One region of the Nonomuraea sp. bgisy101 genome, then DNA from elsewhere that is predicted to be linked to it. Evidence: riboswitches for the same ligand, from Rfam matches in the RefSeq annotation. Region 1 holds a riboswitch; each other region holds the start of a gene.

Region 1 (6,909 bases):
GCTTTTCTCCGCCCGGGATGAAGATATCCATCACCGGTCTCTTCCGGTCCGGCTCGAGCCTTCATAGCCTGGCTCGGTGCGTCCGCTGGAGAGCCTCCTCGCCGGGCTGGCGGGAGTGTGCTCGTCCGGCGCCCTGCGCGTGGGCAGGGCGGGCGTGGTCTACCTGCTCGAGGGCAAAGTGACCTACATGGAGAGCGCCGAGACGCCTGGCATCGAGGAGCTGCTCACCGGCGGCGGCCGGGTGACCCCCGCCGACCTGGACAGGGCCGTGGCGCGCCGCGAGGGCGGTGAGCCGCTGTTCGGCGAGGGCCTGCTGACGCGCGAGGAGCTGGCCGAGCATCTGCGCAGGGTCGTGCTCGACGCCGCGCTCGTGCTGTTCGGGATCGACAACACCAGGCCCAAGTTCCAGCCGAGCGAGCGCCACTGGCTGGGCCCGCACTGGCACTTCGAGGTCGACGAGCTCATCGCCGAGTGCGGGCGCAGGAGCACGGAGCTGGACGACGTCTGGCCCTCGGACGAGCTCGACGCCGCGCCCGTGGTGCCCGTCCCCCGCCTGCCGGGCGAGCGCGTCACGCTCACCGACCGCCAGTGGGAGATCCTGGTCCACGCCGACGGCAGCGCGACGCCGCTCCAGCTCGCCAGGCGGCTGGACACGACGGCGTACACCGTGCTGCTCGCCGTACGGGAGCTGGCGGCGGCCGACCTGCTGGTGAAGCCCCGCCGCGAGCGAGGGCTGCCCAAGCGCGTCGCCAAGCCCCCCGGCACCGAGGTGCGGCACGAGCCGGCCGACCTCAGTCTGCTGCGGCGACTGAAGAGCGCTCTTGAAGATCTGTGACGGCGTCCATGATCTGCTCCCACAGCGGGCGGGGCAGATCGTGGCCCATGCCGGGGAAGGTCATCAGCCGCGCGCCGGGGATCGCGGCGGCCGTGGCCCTGCCGCCGGAGACCTGCACCAGCACGTCGGCCTCGCCGTGGACCACCAGGGCGGGCATCCGCAGGCGGCCCAACCCCTCGGTACGGTCGCCCGAGGCCAGGATGGCGGCCAGCTGCCTGGTGGTCCCCGCGGGATCGTAGTCGCGGTCGTAGGCCAGGCCCGCGAGCTTCGCGATCCGCTCGCGGTCGAGCTCGTAACCGGGTGAGCCGATCACCGTCCAGACCTCCAGGGCCCGCTCGATCGCGGCCTGCCGGTCGGGAGCGGGAGCGGAGAACAGCGCGGCCGTCGCCTCGGGGGTGGGCGGCCCCGCGTCGGGGCTGGGGGTCGACATGATGGAGGTGAGCGTGAGCACCCTGCCGGGATGCGCGATGGCGAGCGCCTGAGCGATCATGCCGCCCATCGAGACGCCCAGCACGTGGGCCGCGGGCCAGCCGAGGGCGTCCATCAGGCCGGCCGCGTCGTCGGCCATGTCGCTCAGCAGGTAGGGCGCCGCCGCGCCCGGGGTGAGGTCGGGCACGCCCGCCTCGGAGAAATGGGTGGAGAGCCCCACGTCGCGGTTGTCGTACCTGACGACGTGGTGGCCCCTCCCGGCGAGCAGTTCGCAGAACTCGTCGTCCCAGTGGACCAGCTGGGATCCGAGTCCCATGATCAGCAGGAGGGGCCTGTCACGGGGGGTGCCGAAGGTGTCGTAGGCGATCTCGATACCGTTGGCATGCGCCTTGAGCGTCACGCGAAACAGAATCCCATTCTGTTTCGCGCGGCGGCAAGGCCTAGCGGGAGACGACCTTGCGCAGGTGGCCGCGGCCCAGGTAGCCGACGCCACCGACGATCGCCAGACCGCCGATGAGGGCGAGAGCGGTACCGGTGTGGCCGTTCTCGTCCGTGGTCTCGGTACGGGCGGCGGTGGTGGTGGCGGCGCCCGTGTCGAACGAGGCGGGCTGGACGGACGCGCCGCCCTGCGCCTCTTCCTCGGCCTTCACCGCGGCGATCCGCTTGGCCTCGGCCTTCTTGGCCTCCTCGGCCTTCTTCGCCTTGGCGAGGGCGAGGAGGTCGACCGGCGGCTTGGCCGGGTTCCTGTCCTTACGGCTCCACGCACCGGTGGAGAAGGCGACGGGGTGGTTCTTCTTGCCCACGCCGTTGCCCCACTTGGTGATGACGTACTGGATCTTGATGTGCCCCTCGCCGCCGATGCCGTCCACGCCCAGCGTGTCGGAGTTGAACCTGCCGCCGGTGAGCTCGGCGAAGGTCTTGGCGTCGAGGTCGAGCATGATGCCGTTGTTCGAGGGGTTGCCGGGACCGCGGTCGCCGACGAAGAAGGGGGCCTTCTTGCCCTTGTAGACGACGTAGCCCTCGGTCATGAGGGGCCAGCTCGGGCTGGCGATCAGACCCTTGCGCATCGGAATGCCACTGGCGGGCAGGCCGGTGTCACCGGCGCGGCCGGAGGCGTCGTCCCAGTAGTAGGAGGCGGTGGTGGACCCCTGGAGGAGGGTCCGCTGCTGGGTGACCTGGCTGATGTCGGGCCCAGAGGGCTCGGCGAGAGCGGCGGCGGCACCGGTGCCTACGGCGAGGGCGGTGGTGACGAGCAGGGCGGAAACGCGCATGCCAAAGCGGCGGGTCATGAAAGTCCTTTGTGCGAGGGAATGGGCAGTCCGCGCTCGAATGAAGATCAGGCAAAGGCGTAGCCGGGCATGGGCCTAACAGTCGCTACGCAAAGGAGAGCGCGAAGAAGCGGGGGAAAGCGCCGCTCAGTTTGGGGGGTGGTAGTACACGAGTGTGGTCCTCTCCATCTCGCCTACCGGGTTAGCTGACGGGTTCGGGCGTGGAGATGCCCTACCGGCACTGGGCCGGATTCACCCCAAAGAGATGGGTCCCCGGTTCCCGCGTTCGCGGGATTCGGCGCCGACCAGCCTGCTCTTCCTTGTGAAGGGCACGTCACCGGTCGGTAACGCAATGGACTCTAGGCGCAAACCACCCCAAAGGCAAAAGCAAAGCCATGAATCGGAAAGAAGATCTACCTTTTATCGTCACGAATCGACAGGCCCAGAAGACACGAAAACCCCTGCGAAACAACGGGTTTCACGGGGTCCGGCATGGTAAATCGATCAGAAGTCAAAAATCATGGAAGAGTCATGGTCGAACGCCGGATTCGGCACGGCGCGAGGGGCGCGGCCCAGGCCGTACGGCACGCCCCGTGTCCGCCGCGCCGCGGACACGGGGCGCGGTCCGTCAGACCTCGAGCTTCTCCTCGATCGAGCGCAGCTGGTGCCGCGCCATCGCCAGGTTCGCCCTGCCGCGGTCCAGCGCGAGGTAAAGGAACAGTCCCTTGCCGCCCCTGCCGGTCATCGGCCTGATGATGTGGTACTGGCCGGTCAGCGTGATGAGAATGTCCTCGATGGTGTCCTTGAGGCCGAGGGAGTCCATCGTGCGCATCTTGGCCTTGACGACCTCGGTGTTGCCCGCGGCGGCCACCTGCAGGTCCAGGTCCTTGGAGCCGCCGAGGGCGCCCAGGGCCATGCCGCTGCCGTAGTCGACCACGACGGCGCCGAGAGCGCCGTCGATCGCCATCATCTCCTTGAGGGAGACGTCCATGCTCGCCATGCGTTCCTCCGTGTGGATGTGAGTCACTTTCGCGATGCGATGGCGGCAACACTCGCCGCCGTCTTGCGACCCTCCAGCCGCAGCAGCCCCAGGTTGGTGCCAGGGTCGGCCAGGACTGTGAGGACGATCGTGGGGCCGGCCGCGTAGAAGGCGGCGAAGCCCGCGGTGCCCGAGATGAGGGTTTCCTCCAGGGCGCCCTTGCCTGCCAGGATGGCCATGCGCTTGCTGAGCGCGAGGAGGGCCGCCGAGAGCGCCGCCGTCTGCTCGACGTTGCCGCCCGTCAGGTCGCTGGCGATGGTCAGCCCGTCCACGCTGCAGGCGATGCTCCCGCTGACGTCGGGAGTGCGTTCACGCAGGAGCACCATCTCTCTCAGCACCTCGTCCCGCAGCTCCACCGGTGGCCTCCTTCTGAGTGAGGGGAACCTCACGACAGCTCCTCCAGCGCCTTCTTCAGCCGGATCAGCAGGTTGATGTCGGTCGGGTCCGCGGTCACCACGGGCCCGAGTGGCAGGGCAGGAGCGTCGGGGTCGGGCCGCGGCCGCGACTCCTCGTCCCGGCCGAGCCGCCTGGGCAGCGGCGGCGGCATGCCCTCCGAACGTGCGAGCAGCCCCGCCGCGGCAAGGCGGCGTACGGCCAGCAGCGTCGCGTAACCGGGTCTGCCGAGCTTCATCGCCAGTTCCAGTGGGGTGGCCGCGCGGTCGGCGTGGACGAGGATCTCCCACTGCAGGTCGTTCAGCACGACGCGATGGCCGGGCAGCCGCCTGACCGGTGCCACGGGCGCTGTGTCCACGTCGGCCGACGGCCAGATCCCCGTCAACTGAGCCCTCCTCCGCCCGCACTCGCGGACGATCTCCTCGACCTCGAAGTACCAGTGGGAGCCCAGCCAGTGCCGCTCCCCCGGCCGGAACTTGGGCCTGGTCCCGGTGACGGGCAACAGGAAGTAGGCCGCGTCGAGCACCGCGCCGAGCACGCAGTGCTGCAGCTCGCCCTTGGTGACCATGCCGTCCTCGACCAGGCGCGCGCCGCCGCCCTCTCGCTGGGCCCTGCGCAGCGCGGGAGCCGAGACCCTGCCGCTGGCGATCAGCACGTCCTCGGCCCTCGGTGTGTCCGCGCACTCCATGTAGGTGACCCGTCCGGCGTCCATGAAGATCGTGCCCGCCCGCCCCACCCGCAGGGCGCCCGTCGAGCGTTGCCTCGCCAGCCCGGCGAGCAGCGTGTCCAGTACCGGCATGTCACTTGGTCAACTGTCCTGAGATGGCCTGCAGTCGGTAGCGGGCAAGGGCGAGGTTGGCTCGCTCCTTGTCCAGCCGCACGTAGAGGACCAGCGGCCCCTCGAACGGCGACACCAGGTGGCGCACCAGGTGGTGGCCCTTGTCAGTGGTGACGAGCATCTCGTCGACGCGGATCGTTCCATCCGGGGAGCTCTGGGCGAGCCCGTCCGTCGTGTGGCGCAGCGCCTCGCTCAGCGCCGCCGCCGACCGTTCGACGTCGAGGCCCTCGCTTCCACTCGCGGCCACCGCCATGCCGCTGATGTGGTCGACCACCATCGCGTCGAGGGCGCCGGGTATGGCCATGACCTCGGCCAGGCAGTCATCGAGTCCCAGCACGAACCCTCCCTCACCATCGCGCTGACCGGGACAGCGTAGGAGGAGCACGTGCCGCCCCGAAAAAGGGCGAGATCACGGTTATGGATATTTATAGCCAGAGGAGCGAAAAAGCCCATCCGAGTGGCAAGGCTATTCCGCCACGCGGCAATTGAGAATGTTTCTCATATTTATCGCCGAACCACATCACCGCAGCTCAACTCGATGGTGAATCGTTTCAGGCAACACAAAGAGAGGGAGGGTACGGCATGCGCCGTACCCTCCCTGGAACCTGAGGCGTCAGCCGCCGCTCTTACGACGGAAGGTCCGCTTGCTCGAGGCGGGACCGTGGGCGCCGTGAATCTTCGAGGGATCCTTTCCCTTGCCGCCCGCAACCGAGTCTGCGTGCGCGTTGTTCTTGCGCTCCAGCGCCTCGCGGAACTTCCGCTTCAGCTCATCCTCGGGAGCCTCGATGGGCTCGGGTTCCGCCGGTGTTTCAGCCATCAGGACCTCCTGGTCTTGGGGACACTGACAGCTTCGCACGAGCTCACGGGCCACGCGAAACCGGTCTAGGCTTTACCCATGACCCCCCTGCCCGACCGCGACCCGCGGGAGATGCGCGCCGCCGACCTCGACCGCGAGCGCACCGCCGAGATCCTCCGAGCCGCCGCGGGAGACGGACGGCTGGGCATGGAGGAGTTCCATGAGCGGCTCGACCAGGTCTACTCCGCCAAGACCTACGCGGAGCTCGACCTCCTCACGCACGACCTGCCCACCCCTGCCCACACCCCCCTGCCCGTGTCGTCACCCTCGACGACCTCGGGGGCGGACAGCGGCGTCGCGATCGCCGTCATGGGCGGGTTCAAGCGAACCGGCATCTGGCGGGCGCCGCGCGTGCTGACCACCGTCGCCTTCTGGGGCGGCGGCAAGATCGACCTGCGTGAGGCGACGCTGAACGGCGGGGAGATCACGATCAGGGCGTTCGCCGTGATGGGCGGGGTCGACATCATCGTGCCCGAGGACGCCGACGTCGACGTGACCGGCATCGGGGTCATGGGCGGCTTCGACCACGCCGCCGGCGGCGCTGGGGCGCCAGGTGCGCCGCGGATCAGGATCACCGGGTTCTCGTTCTGGGGCGGCGTCGACGTGAAGCGCAAGCGCCGCAAGCGCGAGTAGCCGCCCGCTTGCCGTCGTCCTGCCGGCCGTCCCGCCGCCCGCTTGCCGTCGTCCCGCCGGTCGGCTCGTCGTCAGGTTCCGGGCCACGGTCGAGGCGGCCCTTGTGCCGGGCCGGGTCATTTCGCCTGACATTTCCCCGGAAACAGCGAAAGCCCAGACCGGAGAACCGATCTGGGCTTTCGATTTGTGCGCCGCCAGGGACTCGAACCCCGGACCCGCTGATTAAGAGTCAGCTGCTCTAACCAACTGAGCTAGCGGCGCCCGCGGGAAGAAATATACCCGGCTTCGCGACGCAGGTCGAATCAGCGGGAATCAGGCCGTCTCACCCCCGTGGACGAGCTTGGCGAAGACCACCGTGTTGTCGACGTAGTGCCTGGTGGTGAGGTTGAACGCGCCCGCGCAGGTGATCAGCCGCAGGGCGGGATACCCGGGGTCGCCGTACACCTTGTCAGCGGGGAAGTCGTCCTTCGGATAGGTGGAGACCTTGGTGACGACGAACCGCAATCTCTCTCCGTCCTTGCGGGTAACGAAGATCCGCTGACCGGGGCGGAGCTCACTGATCTTGTAGAAGACGGCAGGGCCCGTGGTGCTGTCGTAATGACCGAGCAGGACGGCCGC
Region 2 (6,909 bases), on a different contig from region 1:
CTTCTTGGCGTTAACATCGCTGAGATCAATCTCATAGGACGCTCCGTCAATGGCGAAGCTGACCGTCTCATTGGCCTCGCCCCCATCGAGGTCATCGATGAGAATCTCCTGGATCTGCTTGGCCATCTACGGAATCCTTTCCCGGAGCATTGTTTCATTCGCCTGCCAAACATATACCCGGAAAGGCGACGAGACAATTCAGCGCTTCGCGGATTCCCTGACTACTGGGTCAGATCCGGTTCCCGGCGGACCCGTCCTGTTTGGACGGCGCCCGGCGGCTCATTCCGCTCCACTCCGCCTCATGGGGTTTGTGGGAGACGCGCCCTTTATGCACAAGCCGCTCGGCGACGGGCGCGGCGCGGCTGTTGTCGACTCTCCGACCCGACGATAGCGCCCCCAAAGAGGGCGACCACCAGGCGGGGGTGTGCCACCTAGCCTAATGCCAGTCTCTCCAGAGTTCTTACCCGATCGCCCGGAAAATCCTGAAAAATCGGCGTCTGGGGGTAGATGCACACTTCAGTGAGGGTCTTTGATCACCAAGGAACCCGCCCATCTGTCGTGCAACCCCCGTTGCAAGGGCTTGTCGATCAAGATAGACAGCCCGACGGCGAACACCAGGATTCCCACTACGACATTGACTCCCGGAATCTCCGCCAGGGCGATGGGCCCGGGATAGAGGATCGCGCGTTTCGCAAGGTCCCCCGGCGACAGCCGGCGGCCCGGCGCGCGCTCCAGCCTAATCTTCATGATCGCCTTCCCGAAGGTACGGCGGCGCCGGTAATGAGCCAGGCAGTCATAGCCCGCATAAGCCAACCCGACGACGAGCCAGGCGAACAAGCCGGGCAACCAGTCGCCGTACACCTCAAGAAGCCCTACAGTTCGCAACAAACCCCAGGCCGCGATGAACAGAATGTAATAGAAGACCCCGATGACGAGGGCCTCAATGCTTCGCGCGACGAGCCGTTCCCACCAATCAGCCGGTACGGCCCGCACTCCCGGCGGCGGCGCGACCATAAGGCCCATTCTGTACGCCCGCCGACGGCGATTACAGGGCCAAGACGCGAAAACGGGGGCCGGCGTCCAGCCGGCCCCCGTTTTTTAAGTGTCCGCTTACTTGATCTTCACGACCACGGTTCCGCCGACCTTGTCGGCGAAGGTCTGCTGCAGCGGCTTGTCCCAGAGCTGGGAAGCGGCGTTGACACCGATCGCGGCGAACGAGAGAAGACCGCCCACCACCGGCACCACCTGAAGAATGACGCCGCCCCAGGTGACACCCGCCCGCTTGAGCGCGGCATCGCCGGACAGTCCGCCCGGAGTCAGAGCACCGCCAACCGGGACGATCTTGATGCCCATGACCATCTTGCCCAGCGTCTGCCCCTTGGCCTTGGTCATCAGGTACTCGTAGCCAACGTAGAACAGCGTCGCCAGGACCGCCGCAATCGCCGACGCCGCGAACCCGCTCAGCCCGCTCGTCGCACCGGTGCTGAGGTTGTAGCTGGCCACGAAGAAGATGGCGAGGATGAGACCCAGCACGAACCAGAAGATCCCGAAGATCACACCGTCGACGATGCGGGCGACCAGGCGCTGCCACCACTCGGCGAGCGGGGCGGGCGCGCCGGGCGGCTGCACCCCTGCCGGCGCCCCGTAGGGCTGGCCGTAGCCGGGCTGCCCGTACGCGGGCTGCTGCTGGCCGTAGCCGGGCTGGGCGTAGGGCTGCTGCTGGCCGTACGGGGACTGCTGGCCGTAGCCGGGCTGCGACTGGCCCTGCTGGCCGTAGTCGGGCTGACCGTAGGAAGGCTGCTGGCCCGAGGACGGCTGCTGCTGCCCGTAGCCGGGCTGCTGGCCGTAACCAGGCTGCTGCTGCCCATAGCCGGGCTGCTGCTGGCCGTGGCCGGGCTGGCCGTACTCGGGCGGCTGGCCCGAGGATGCCTGCTGACCGTAGCCCTGCTGCTGCCCGTAGTCGGGCTGACCGTAGGAAGGCTGCTGGCCCGAGGACGGCTGCTGCTGCCCATAGCCGGGCTGCTGACCGTAGGAGGGCTGCTGCTGCCCATAGCCGGGCTGCTGCTGGCCGTAGTCAGGCTGGCCGTAGGGCTGCTGCCCCGAGGAAGGGGCCTGCTGCCCGTAGCCGGGCTGCTGGCCGTAGGAGGGCTGCTGCTGGCCGTAGCCGGGCTGCTGACCCGAGGACGCGGCCTGCTGGCCGTAGCCCTGCTGCTGGCCGTAGCCGGGCTGGCTGTAGCCCTGCTGACCATAGCCCTGCTGCTGCTGGCCGTAGCCCTGCTGCTGGCCGTAGTCGGGCTGGCCCTGGGACGGCTGACCGTAGCCGCCGCCTTCATGGCGGTAGCCCACGATCGTCACGTCAGGATCGGGCTGCTCGCCCGGGCGTCCTGCGTTCTGCTGACCGTATCCGGAATTGTCATCAGGTTGATCCTGCGGATACGGCGGCTGTCCGGTGCTCACCGTGTCACCTCGCTTCGATGGCGCATGTGGCACATGTCAGGACACATGCTTGCTGTTGCCCAACGTATCGACATGAGTATCAACAATCACCTTTCCTCTTGGTCAACGCCATAGTCAACTGCTTCCAGATGGAGCAGCATCCTGGTGTTGCCAAGGGTGTTGGGCTTGACATGCTCCAGATCCAGAAACTCGGCCACACCCTCGTCGTAGGAGGCCAGCAACTCGGCGTAGACCTCGGGTGACACCGGTGTTCCCTGGATCGGGACGAAGCCGTGCCGGGCGAAGAAGTCGACCTCGAACGTCAGGCAGAAGACCCTGCGGAGCCCCAGGTCACGGGCCGTTCCCACCAGCGCGGTAACAATACGGTGACCGATGCCTGAACCTTTGACGGCGGGGTCGACCGCGACCGTGCGAATTTCGGCGAGGTCCTCCCAGAGCACATGGAGCGCGCCGCAGCCGACGACCTGGCCGCCGCGCTCGGCGACCCAGAACTCCTGGACGTCCTCGTACAGCGTGACCGTGGCCTTTTCCAGCAGCTTGCGGCCCGCGCCCGCGTAGATGTCGACCAGGCGCCTGATCGACCTGACGTCCGGCGTGCGGGCTCGCCGTACGACGATCTCGGTGTCCTGCATTGTGCGCTCGACGACCTGCTCCATGGCCCTTCAGCGTACCTAGCTCGTTTCGGCCCACCCTTAACTACCGTCACATGACGCACTGTAGCGAGGCGGGCACGCTATGCATCTCTGCACGACAAACCCGACAAACCTTCGCGAAACTCAGTAAAGGCTTTGCAATCCCCTGGTCGATCGGGCTTTTGCGTGATCTACCCGTGATCCTTTGGATGCGCATCCTCTACTGGATTGGCAGTTCTGGTTGAGCACGAACCTTGCTTGCACTAGTGTCCACCGACGATGTCCCCCACGCGGCCAGGCGTGGAGACACGCCTAATCCCCCACAAGGGGAGCCGGGGACCCGCCGGCGGCCGCCCAGCCGTCAAGGGGTGAATCCGAGCTCGGGCTCGGTAGGGCTGCTCCGGCCCGAACCCGTCAGCTAACCCGGTCGGCGACTACGAGAGGAGCTGGTTGGTGAAGCGCAGGCGCATCCGCGAAGGGGAGTCGGCGGGCGAGCACGCCCGCCCCCACGAACCCGGTTCCCGCCAGAAGCGGTTCGCGATCCTGGGCGCCGCGATGGCCGTTCTGGTCCTCACCACGCCTCTCGGCTCGGCCATGGCCGACCCCAAGCCGTCGCTCAGGGAGCTCTCCAAGCAGGTCGAGAAGCTCCACAACGACATCGAGACGCTCACCGAGCAGTACAACGGGCAGCGCGAGAAGCTCAAGAGCGTCAAGAAGTCCGCGGACAACGCCAAGAAGATCCTGGCCACCAGCGAAGCCGATCTGGCAGCCAAGCGCGCCAGGGCCACCCTCCTGGCCGAGAGCACCTACATGTCCGGCGGTTTCACCGACGGCCTCGCCTTCGCCAACGCGACCGATCCCGGCGCCTTCCTCGACGCCGCCGCCACCTCCTTCGCCATCAACCAGCAGCAGGGCCAGGAGGTCAAGGAACTCGCCGAGTCCATCGCCGCCGCGGAGAAGGCCAGGGCGACGGCCAAGACGCGCCTGGCGGAGGTCCAGAAGCTCGTCGACGACCTCGGCGGCAAGCGGGACAAGATCACCTCGATGGTGGCCAAGGTCGAGAGCAGCCTGTTCAGGCGGGCGATCGGCGAGGCGGGACGGCCCGGCACCCGCGCCACCAAGGTCAACCTGCCGATCATCGGCAGCGGCAAGGCGGCGGAGGCCGCGCGCTGGGCGCTGACGCAGCAGCTCAAGCCGTACGTGTGGGGGGCCGAAGGTCCCGGCTCCTACGACTGCTCGGGGCTGGTCATGGCCGCCTACCAGCGCGTCGGCATCAGCCTGCCGCACTACACCGGCGACCAGTGGACCGCGGGCACGCACATCACGCGCGAGGAGCTGCGCCCGGGTGACCTGGTCTTCTTCTACAGCGACCTGCACCACGTGGGCATCTACATCGGCGGCGGGATGATGGTGCACGCGCCCCAGACCGGCGACGTCGTCCGGATCGCCACGATCGGCAACAGGCCCTTCGCGGGAGCCGTCCGCATCGCCGACTAGTAGCCGGGAGCCGCTCGCGCCGGAACCGGATGGAGGCCGTACGCGAGACGCAACCGCGCCGGCTAGATGAGTCTTCGGCGCGCCGCCCAGGCCACCGCCTCGATCGCCGTGGCGACGCCGATCCTGTCGCAGATGACCCGCAGGCGGCGGCGGACCGTGCGACCGCTGATCTCCAGCGTCCTGCCCACGCGGTCGACCGTGACGCCCTTGGCCAACTCCGCCAGGAGTTCCAGGTCGTCCTGGCTCAGCACGACTCCGTCGTCGGTGAGCACATCCATCGGGAGCCCTCCCCCCAACAGCACAACTCGGCGACGTCTCGGCCCGAGCAAGCTGCTCGTCTCGCAGACGGTAAACGCATACGGGAAAGGTCGTCAAGGTCGATTCGTGCGGCGCTTGACGGCGGCTATTGACTTGATCGTTTCTATATGAAGAACTCGCATGGCGTGTGGTGCGTAGAACGGTCCACAACCGCCTAACAGGAAACTGTCCTTATCCGGAATTTCGCCCCGATTGTTCGCCGTCCCGTTGGGCGTCATAGTGTTCGCGGGGGAGCTCGACATCCTCGATGTGACTCTCGGCCCATTCCTTGATCGCCGCCATGAGTGGCAGCAGGCTCGTTCCGAGTGGCGTCAGCCGATAATCGACCCGCACCGGCACCGAGGCGGTCACCGTTCTGGAGGCCAGGCCGTCCCTTTCCAGTCCGCGAAGCGTCTGGGTCAGCATCTTCTGACTCACACCCGCCACCGTCCTGGCGAGATCGCTGTAACGCAGCGGCCCATTGGCGAGAGCCGTGAGCACCAGACTGACCCATTTGTCACTAAGCGCGTCGAGCAGCTTCCTTGAAGGGCACTGCGCGATATAGGCGTCATAAGCCTGCTTGGCCTCGGCGCGGCGCTCGGCCGCCGTCATGGTCGCCAACGGGGCTCCTTCGGGTGGGTTACGCACTTCCAGGTGCCTTCTTACCAGAAGAGAGCAGCTCTCCCTAGGGTCGGCGGCATGACGACAATGCGTGCGCTCATCGGCGGTTCAGGCTCGCCCGAGCTCATCGAGGCTCCGATCCCTCAGGCGGGCAGCGGCCAGGTGCGAATCAAGGTGGCGGCGGCGGGGGTGAACCTGTTCGACCTCGCGGTCGCGGCGGGAACCCTCGTCGACTACGGCGTCGCCCGCAGGCTCGCCTCCTACGGGCTCGGCTTCGACGCGGCAGGCGTGATCGACCAGGTCGGCGAGGACGTGGCCTTCACGCCCGGCCAGGAGGTGATCGCCCTCGTCGGCCGGCTGGAGCTGCCGACCAAGGCGCAGGCGGAGTACGTGGTGGTCGACGCCCACGCGGTCGCGCCCGCGCCGCAGGGGATCTCCGCCGTCGAGGCGGCCACGCTGCCGCTCAACACGCTGACCGCGTGGCAGGCGCTCGACAGGGCGCGGCTGGACCAGGGCAGGACCGTGCTCGTCACAGGCGCCGCCGGCGCGGTCGGCGGGTTCGCGGTGGAGCTCGCGACCGCCCGCGGCCTGCGGGTGGTGGGCGCGGCCGGGAGGGACGACGAGGAACTGGTGCGGGGCTTCGGTGCGGAATGGTTCGTCCCGCGCGAGGAGGACCTCGGGGAGGGCGTCAGGCGGCGGGTGCCCCACGGGGTGGACGCCGTGATCGACGCCGCGGTGACCGGCCTCGCGGGGCTGAACGCTCTACGCGACGGCGGCACCTTCATCACGCTGACGGCCGGAGTGGCACCCGTCGCGCTGCGCGGGACCGACGTGGCGACCGTGTTCTTCAGGGAGGAGCCGCGCCAGCTCGCCGAGATCGCCCGGCTCGCCGGGCTCGGCAGGCTCACCGCCAGGGTCGCCGGCACCTACCCGCTGGAGAAGGCCGCCGACGCGCACGCCCGCCTGGCCGCGGGAGGCCTGCGCGGCCGCCTGGTCCTCACACCTTGACGCGTCACGACGCGTGTCCGGTACGGCGCGAGCCGCTCGCCTGCCGTACCCGGTCCCTCGCGGGAAGCCCGTGCGGGACCGGGGCAGAGGCAGGGTCAGTGGGAGGGCTTGACCAGCGGGAACAGGATCGTCTCCCTGATGTTCTTGCCGGTGAAGGCCATGATCATCCGGTCGATGCCCGCGCCCATGCCACCCGTCGGCGGCATCGCGTACTCCAGCGCCTGGAGGAAGTCCTCGTCGAGCTGCATCGCCTCGAGGTCGCCCCCGGCGGCCAGCACCGACTGCTCGGTGAGCCGGCGGCGCTGCTCGATCGGGTCGACCAGCTCGGAGTAGGCCGTGCCGAGCTCGGTGCCGAATCCGATCAGGTCCCACTTCTCGGTGAGCAGCGGATCGTCGC
Region 3 (6,909 bases), on a different contig from region 1:
CACGGGGACGAAGGCGGGCCCCGAGCCGCTGCGCACGCTCGCCACCTACCGCAGGGCGGCCGAGGGCGGGATCGCGTTCGGCGTCAAGCTGTCCGTCCTGCGCCCCGGCAGGCTGGCCGTCGGCGACGCGCTGGTCGCGAGCGACCCCTGATCACGTCCTCGCAGGTGGGAGACCTGCAGGTCCGGGCGACGGCCACGAGCCCCGGAGCGCGAAGACGCTACGCGCCCGGGGAAGGGCTCAACGGACGAACGAGGTCAGGAGAGCTTGTGGATCCAGTGGTGGGTGTCGGGACGCGTGCCGTACTGGATGCCCAGCAGTTCCTCACGCACCTTCATGGTCACCGGACCCGGCGTGCCGTCGCCGATCGTCCAGGCGCGGTCGGCGCCCTTCACCGACCCGACCGGGGTCACGACCGCCGCCGTGCCGCACGCGAACACCTCGGTGAGCTCGCCGGACTCGCACCCGGCCTGCCACTCCTCGATCGAGATGCGGCCCTCCTCGGCCTCCAGTCCCAGGTCGGCGGCCAGGGACAGGATGGAGTCGCGGGTGATGCCGGGCAGCAGGGTGCCGGTCAGCGCGGGGGTGAAGAGCTTGTTGCCGAAGACGAAGAACAGGTTCATCCCGCCCATCTCCTCGACGTACCTGTGCTCGTTGGAGTCGAGCCAGACCACCTGGTCGCACCCGTTCGCGACGGCCTCGCGCTGGGCGACGAAGGCGCCGGCGTAGTTGCCGCCGCACTTGGCCGCGCCGGTCCCGCCGGGGGCGGCGCGGGTGTACTCGGTGGACAGCCACACCGACACCGGCTGCACGCCGCCGCTGAAGTAGGAGGCGGCGGGCGAGGCGATGACCATGTACTTGTAGGTCTTGGACGGGTAGTTGACGCCCAGCCCGACCTGGGTCGCGATGATGAAGGGCCGCAGGTAGAGGCTGTGTCCCTCGGTGGTGGGGACCCACTCGCGGTCGGTCTGGACGAGCAGGTCCAGGGACTCGACGAAGGTGTCCTCGGGCAGTTCGGGCATGGCCATCCGGACGCAGGAGGCGTTGAAGCGGGCGGCGTTCGCGTACGGCCTGAACGTCGCGATCGACCCGTTGGTCTGGCGGTAGGCCTTGAGTCCCTCGAACAGCTCCTGCGCGTAGTGGAAGACCGAGGTCGCGGGGTCGAGGACGAGCGGCCCGTACGGCATGAGCCGCGCGTCGTGCCAGCCCCTGCCCTCGGTGTAGTCGATCGAGATCATGTGATCGGTGAAGGTCTGCCCGAACCCCGGGCTCGCCAGTACCTGCTCACGCTCCGCCGCAGTGCGAGCGTGGTCGGAGAGCTGCACATCGAAGCTGAGCTTCTGAGCGGTGGTCATGACGGAAATCCTTCTCTTTTCGCGAGATTTGCCCTGAGTCCATTTTGCGATGAACCGGGTAACGGGAACTTACAGCAAACGCCTGGCGATCTCGCGAGCCGCCAGGCGCTCAATGTGGTATCCAGGCGGCTACGCGCTCGCCGGATCCAGGACAGTATGGACCCGGCCGAAGGGCGCCAGGCCGCCTGTGGTGCTGAGTGGCAGGCGGTCAGGCGCCGCCGGCTACTCGTGCGGTGATGTCGTCACCGATCTCGTGCGTCGTACGGCCGGCCCATCCGGCCAGGCGTTCCACGATGTCGTCGGCGACGGCCTGCTCGACGCGGGCCGCCTCCTCGGTCAGGCCGAGGTGGTCGAGCATCATGGCGACGGACAGGATGGTGGCGGTCGGGTCGGCCTTGCCCTGGCCCGCGATGTCGGGCGCGCTGCCGTGGACCGGCTCGAACATGCTGGGCGCGGTCCTGTCGGGGTTGATGTTGCCGCTGGCTGCCAGGCCGATGCCGCCGGCGATGGCGGCGCCGATGTCGGTGATGATGTCGCCGAACAGGTTGTCGGTGACGATCACGTCGAAGCGCTCCGGCTGGTTGACGAAGAACATCGAGGCGGCGTCGACGTGCTGGTACTCGGTGGTGACGTCGGGGAAGTCCGCGGCGACCCGGTTGAGGGTGCGCATCCAGAGGTCGCCCGCGTAGGCGAGCACGTTGGTCTTGTGGACCAGCGTGAGCTTCTTGCGGGGACGCTCGGCGGCCTTGGCGAAGGCGTAGCGGATCACACGCTCGACGCCGAAGGCGGTGTTGAGGGAGTCCTGGGTGGCGACCTCGTGCGGGGTGCCGCGACGCAGGACGCCGCCGGCGCCGGCGTAGAGGCTCTCCGTGCCCTCGCGGACGACGATCATGTCGATGTCCTCGGGGCGGGTGTCGGCCAGCGGGGTCTCCACGCCGGGGAAGAGCTTCACCGGGCGCAGGTTGACGTAGTGGTCGAGCTCGAAGCGGAGTCGGAGCAGCAGGTCGCGCTCGAGGATCCCCGGCGGGACGCTCGGGTCGCCGATCGCGCCGAGCAGGATGGCGTCGTAGCCGCGCAGTTCCTGCAGGGTTTCGTCGGTGAGGGTCTCACCGGTGGCGTTGTAACGGGTGGCACCCAGATCGTAGTGAGTGGTGTCGATCTTGGCGCCGACCGCCTCCAGGACCTTGAGCCCTTCGGCGACGACCTCGGTGCCGATCCCGTCACCGGGAATGACGGCCAGACGAATGTTGCGCGACTCCATGGCCGGTACCTTACCGGGTCGTCTCGGCTGTCGAACACCGCATCTCATTTTCCGGACACGGCGTTTTGTCGGGTTTGCGGTCTTTTGACCCTTTCGTTAGAGTCCCTGCCAGCCTAATCCGCTGCGACGTTCGCACGGAGCCGGGGACCCATTCCCCCTTGGGGCGAATCGGCACCCCCATGCCGTAGGGCGGCTTCCACGCCCGAGCCCGTCAGCTAACCCGGTCGGCCCCGTGGAAGGACATTCCCCTGTCTCGCATCGTCACGGCCGCCGTCCTCGGTGGCCTCCTCGCCGCAGGATCAGCCGCCGCCGCCTCCCCCGCGTCGGCCACCCCCATCCAGGTCGAGACCCTGAAGAGCCAGTCGGTCCAACCTGACGACACCAAGCCCGTACAGGGCGACCCCGCTCGCACGATGACCATCACCGGAGCGGACATCAAGAAGGCCCAGCTCAAGCAGATACCCAAGCCCGCATGGCAGATCGCACTGAAGTTCGCGATGTCCAAACGGGGCACCCCGTACGTCTGGGGCGGCACCAGCCCGAGCGGCTATGACTGCTCGGGACTGATGCTGAGGGCCTACGAGAAGGCGGGGATCGAGCTTCCCCGCGTGGCACGCGACCAGTACCAGGCATTCGACAAGAAGATCAAGTGGGAGAACCTGAAGCCCGGCGACCTGGTCTTCTTCAGCAACCTCGGGCACGTCGGGATGATCTCCAAGGACGGCTACATGGTGCACGCGCCGCGCAGCGGCGACGTGGTGAAGGAGGAGAAGCTCAGCCCGTGGCGCCGCCAGGCGTTCGTCGGCGCGGTACGGCCTGACCCGAAGGGCGTGGCGCAGTCCCGGCGACTGGTCGAGGTGAAGACCGAGGCGGCCCCCATGTCGCTGCGGGCCACCTTCTAGGCCCGGGCCGCCGAACTCGCGGGAGGTTCCAGCACTCCGGCCCCACGACTGGCACGGAGACACAAGGACTCCCTGGCGCTGTCGCATGACGGAGAACACCGTCAGCGGCCGCGAAAGACGTGAAGATCCGAAGGCTCCCGGAGACACCCCGTTCCGCGGAGCCTTCCGGAGGCTCATGCGCGTTCGAAGGTGGGTGGGTTCACCCCGGTGGAGCAGGGGGAACTCCACCGGGTGGCCCCGTTCAGCGGGGGGAGGGGGAGCCGCCGTTGTCCCTGCGGTCCAGCGCGGTCTGGACGGCCTCCGCCGCCTCCTCGTCGTGATCTTCGGCGCGGTTCCATGGATACATGTCGTACACGTGACTCATCTCTTTTCGCGGACGCGAGTGGATCGGACGTCGGATCCCGGTCGCGAATCCGACCGGGCCTGGTCTCGTGCGGTCCGGATCACGGACCGGACGGAGGGGGCTTAAGGCCGACACGACGCCGCTCACCGCGACGGGTGGCCGACCTGCCCTAACAGGCCCCGTCGCGGCTGGTAAGAATGACGAGTACCCAGCGCATCCATTCCAAAGTACCTGGCACGGCCCCGGCTGTCTCGTAGGACGTCCGAATATCTCACTATTTGAGACGCCGTTGCGGTGGCGCGCGAGCGCTCACGAGGAGCGTCCCCTGGACGGAGGGCGGCCGGTGGCCACGGAGGCGCGTGGCACGGCGTGCCGTACGGCGCAGGGAACCGGGAGATGACGGCAAGAAGAACGCCCTCCCGCGCCACAGGGCGGGAGGGCGTCGTGACGCGAGCGGCCGTCAGTCGGTGAGGTCCACCGAGCGCCCGCTGTCGGCGCCGATCTCGCCCACGATCTGGTCCACCACGTCGGCGGGGATCGCCGAGTCGACGGTCAGCGCGATCAGCGCCTTGCCGCCCTTGACGTCCCGCGCCACCTGCATGGAGGCGATGTTGATGCCCTTCTCGCCCAGCAGGTGACCCACGACGCCGACGATGCCCGGCCGGTCGGTGTAGGTGAAGAAGGCCAGATGGTCGGTCGGCTCGATCTCCATCTCGTAGCCGTTGACCTCGACGATCTTGGTGACCTGGCGCGGCCCCGAGAGCGTGCCCGACACCGAGACGGTCCGGCCGTCGGCCAGCACGCCGCGGACGCCGACGACGTTGCGCCAGTCGGGGCTCTCCGAGCTGGTGACCAGCTCGACGGTCAGCCCGCGCTCCTTGGCCAGCAGCGGCGCGTTCACGTAGGTCACCGCGTCCTCGATGACGTCGGTGAAGACGCCCTTGAGCGCGGCCAGCTCCAGCACCCGCACGTCCTGCGAGGCGATCTCGCCGCGCACCTCGATGTCGAGCTTGGTGGCGGTCTCACCGGCGAGCGCGGTGAACACGCGGCCCAGCTTCTCGGCGAGCGGCAGGCCGGGCTTGACTTCCTCGGCGACCACGCCGCCCTGGACGTTGACCGCGTCGGGAACGAACTCGCCGGCGAGGGCGAGCTTGACGCTGCGCGCGACCTGCGTGCCCGCCTTCTCCTGCGCCTCGTGCGTGGAGGCGCCGAGGTGCGGGGTGGCGACGACCTGGTCCAGCTCGAACAGCGGGCTGTCGGTGCAGGGCTCCTTGGCGAACACGTCGAGGCCCGCGCCCGCCACGCGGCCCTCCTTGATCGCGGAGTACAGCGCGGCCTCGTCGACGATGCCGCCGCGGGCCACGTTGATGATCCGCACCGACGGCTTGACCTCGTGCAGTTCCTTGTCGCCGATGAGGCCGATGGTCTCCTTCGACTTCGGCAGGTGCACGGTCAGGAAGTCGGCCGTCCTGATGACCTCGTCGAGGCCGGCCAGCCTGACGCCCATGGCCGCGGCGCGGGCCGGAGGCAGGTAGGGGTCATAGGCGATCAGCTCGACACCGAACGGCTGCAGCCGCTGCGCGACGAGCTGGCCGATCTTGCCGAGACCCAGGATGCCGACGATCTTCTCGTCGAGCTCGACGCCGGTGTACTTGGACCGCTTCCACTCACCGTTCTTGAGCGCGGCGTGAGCCTGCGCGGTGTTGCGCGCGCTGGCCAGGATGAGCGCGATCGTCTGTTCTGCGGCACTGGTGATGTTGGAGGTGGGCGCGTTCACGACCATGACCCCGGCCTTCGTCGCCGCCTCGACGTCGACGTTGTCGAGGCCGACACCGGCCCGGGCGACGACGCGCAGCTTGGGCGCCGCGGCGATGGCCTCGGCGTCCACCTGGGTGGCGGAGCGGACGATGAGCGCGTCCACGTCGGCGAGCGCGGGTAGGAACTGCGAGCGGTCGGCGCCGTCGGTGTGACGGACTTCGAAGTCTGCGCCGAGCACGGCGAGACCCGCTTCCGACAGCTCCTCTGCGACCAGAACGACGGGCTTGTTCACTGGTGGATCCTTAGGGTCATGCGACGGGCTGAGGGACACGTCAGCGGGCCCCTCGGATCCCTCTGAGTCTATCGGGGCTTGTGAACGCATTCACGAGGGTCTCAGGATCTGGGCGCGCTACCCAGGCGCTGAGCAACTCATCCCAACCGCAGCCAACTTTGTCTTGATCGGGAGATTTCTTCGCTATTAGCCTGATAAGCCGTGGGCTACTACCTATCGTTCACCATATGAGCATCGGGAACCCCGCTCTCGCCGACGTGCTCGTCCAGCACGGCAGTCCGCACCTGCTGCTGGCCGCACTCGCCGATGGGGGAATCCTGGTCGCCGTGCGCCCTGACCGCTCCGTCGTCCTGGGCACGACCCAGGTCGGCGACCGGGTCCTGCTCGGCTACACCGGGCCGGACACCTACGCACGGCACCGGGGTGGCCATTCGTTGTCGGCCTGCGACGCCGACACCATCCTCGACATCCAGCGTGTCACCGGCGTGCGGGAGATCGTGATCGACGCCGCAGGCCCCGCCGCGGCAGCCGTACCGATCGAGGATCTCCAGCGCTTCCTGCTGTCGACGCGGACGGGACCGCAGCCGGTGCTGTCCGGGGCGATGCCCACGGCGTACGCGACGGGCGCCATGGCCGCGGTCTCGCGTGGCGGCTCGGTGCTGCAGAGCGCGCCGCCCGTACAGGTCGCCCCCGCGCCGCAGTCGTGGATCCCCGCACCGCGCCCCCACCTGTCGGGGCCGATGCAGCAGGTGGATCCCGGCTACCGCCGCTGCACCCACCCCATCCTGCCCGCGCTGCGGGGCGCGATCGCCCTGCTGCTCGTCGACTACCCGCTGGTCCACCACGTGTGGATCTCCGAGGCGCGCACGGCGTCGGGCGCTCCCGGGATCATGCTGCACGTCAAGGTCCACATGTCGGCAGCCGAGGACGTCGTACGCGACCTGCACCGCGGGGTGCGCGCGAAGCTGCCCCAACTGGCGGCCAGCGAGGCGCCGATCCT

What was found. A riboswitch is a leader RNA that binds a small molecule or an ion and turns the genes downstream of it on or off. The one in region 1 is predicted to bind cyclic di-AMP.
Region 2: another riboswitch for cyclic di-AMP. It lies ahead of AC3EO4_RS07380 (C40 family peptidase); the one in region 1 lies ahead of AC3EO4_RS34790 (hypothetical protein).
Region 3: another riboswitch for cyclic di-AMP. It lies ahead of AC3EO4_RS50805 (C40 family peptidase); the one in region 1 lies ahead of AC3EO4_RS34790 (hypothetical protein).

The regions. Positions count from the first base shown of each region.
Region 1 covers NZ_JBYITD010000022.1:17,324-24,232, reverse strand. Annotated here, with positions in the region: gene AC3EO4_RS34800 (hypothetical protein) at 77-835, shown strand; gene AC3EO4_RS34795 (alpha/beta fold hydrolase) at 792-1,664, opposite strand; gene AC3EO4_RS34790 (hypothetical protein) at 1,705-2,553, opposite strand; cyclic di-AMP (ydaO/yuaA leader) riboswitch at 2,709-2,843, opposite strand; gene AC3EO4_RS34785 (hypothetical protein) at 3,161-3,532, opposite strand; gene AC3EO4_RS34780 (roadblock/LC7 domain-containing protein) at 3,556-3,927, opposite strand; gene AC3EO4_RS34775 (hypothetical protein) at 3,957-4,763, opposite strand; gene AC3EO4_RS34770 (roadblock/LC7 domain-containing protein) at 4,765-5,139, opposite strand; gene AC3EO4_RS34765 (DUF5302 domain-containing protein) at 5,416-5,619, opposite strand; gene AC3EO4_RS34760 (DUF1707 domain-containing protein) at 5,698-6,291, shown strand; tRNA gene AC3EO4_RS34755 (tRNA-Lys) at 6,479-6,552, opposite strand; gene AC3EO4_RS34750 (class F sortase) at 6,604-6,909, opposite strand, start outside.
Region 2 covers NZ_JBYITD010000003.1:243,681-250,589, forward strand. Annotated here, with positions in the region: gene AC3EO4_RS07360 (histone-like nucleoid-structuring protein Lsr2) at 1-126, opposite strand, end outside; gene AC3EO4_RS07365 (RDD family protein) at 517-1,014, opposite strand; gene AC3EO4_RS07370 (RDD family protein) at 1,111-2,457, opposite strand; gene AC3EO4_RS07375 (amino-acid N-acetyltransferase) at 2,544-3,113, opposite strand; cyclic di-AMP (ydaO/yuaA leader) riboswitch at 3,389-3,537, shown strand; gene AC3EO4_RS07380 (C40 family peptidase) at 3,543-4,586, shown strand; gene AC3EO4_RS07385 (LuxR C-terminal-related transcriptional regulator) at 4,649-4,864, opposite strand; gene AC3EO4_RS07390 (winged helix-turn-helix transcriptional regulator) at 5,076-5,495, opposite strand; gene AC3EO4_RS07395 (NADP-dependent oxidoreductase) at 5,583-6,512, shown strand; gene lysX (bifunctional lysylphosphatidylglycerol synthetase/lysine--tRNA ligase LysX) at 6,608-6,909, opposite strand, start outside.
Region 3 covers NZ_JBYITD010000052.1:37,838-44,746, reverse strand. Annotated here, with positions in the region: gene AC3EO4_RS50820 (MOSC domain-containing protein) at 1-151, shown strand, start outside; gene AC3EO4_RS50815 (branched-chain amino acid aminotransferase) at 256-1,353, opposite strand; gene AC3EO4_RS50810 (3-isopropylmalate dehydrogenase) at 1,562-2,614, opposite strand; cyclic di-AMP (ydaO/yuaA leader) riboswitch at 2,715-2,859, shown strand; gene AC3EO4_RS50805 (C40 family peptidase) at 3,028-3,516, shown strand; gene AC3EO4_RS50800 (hypothetical protein) at 3,758-3,880, opposite strand; gene serA (phosphoglycerate dehydrogenase) at 4,320-5,909, opposite strand; gene AC3EO4_RS50790 (hypothetical protein) at 6,137-6,909, shown strand, end outside.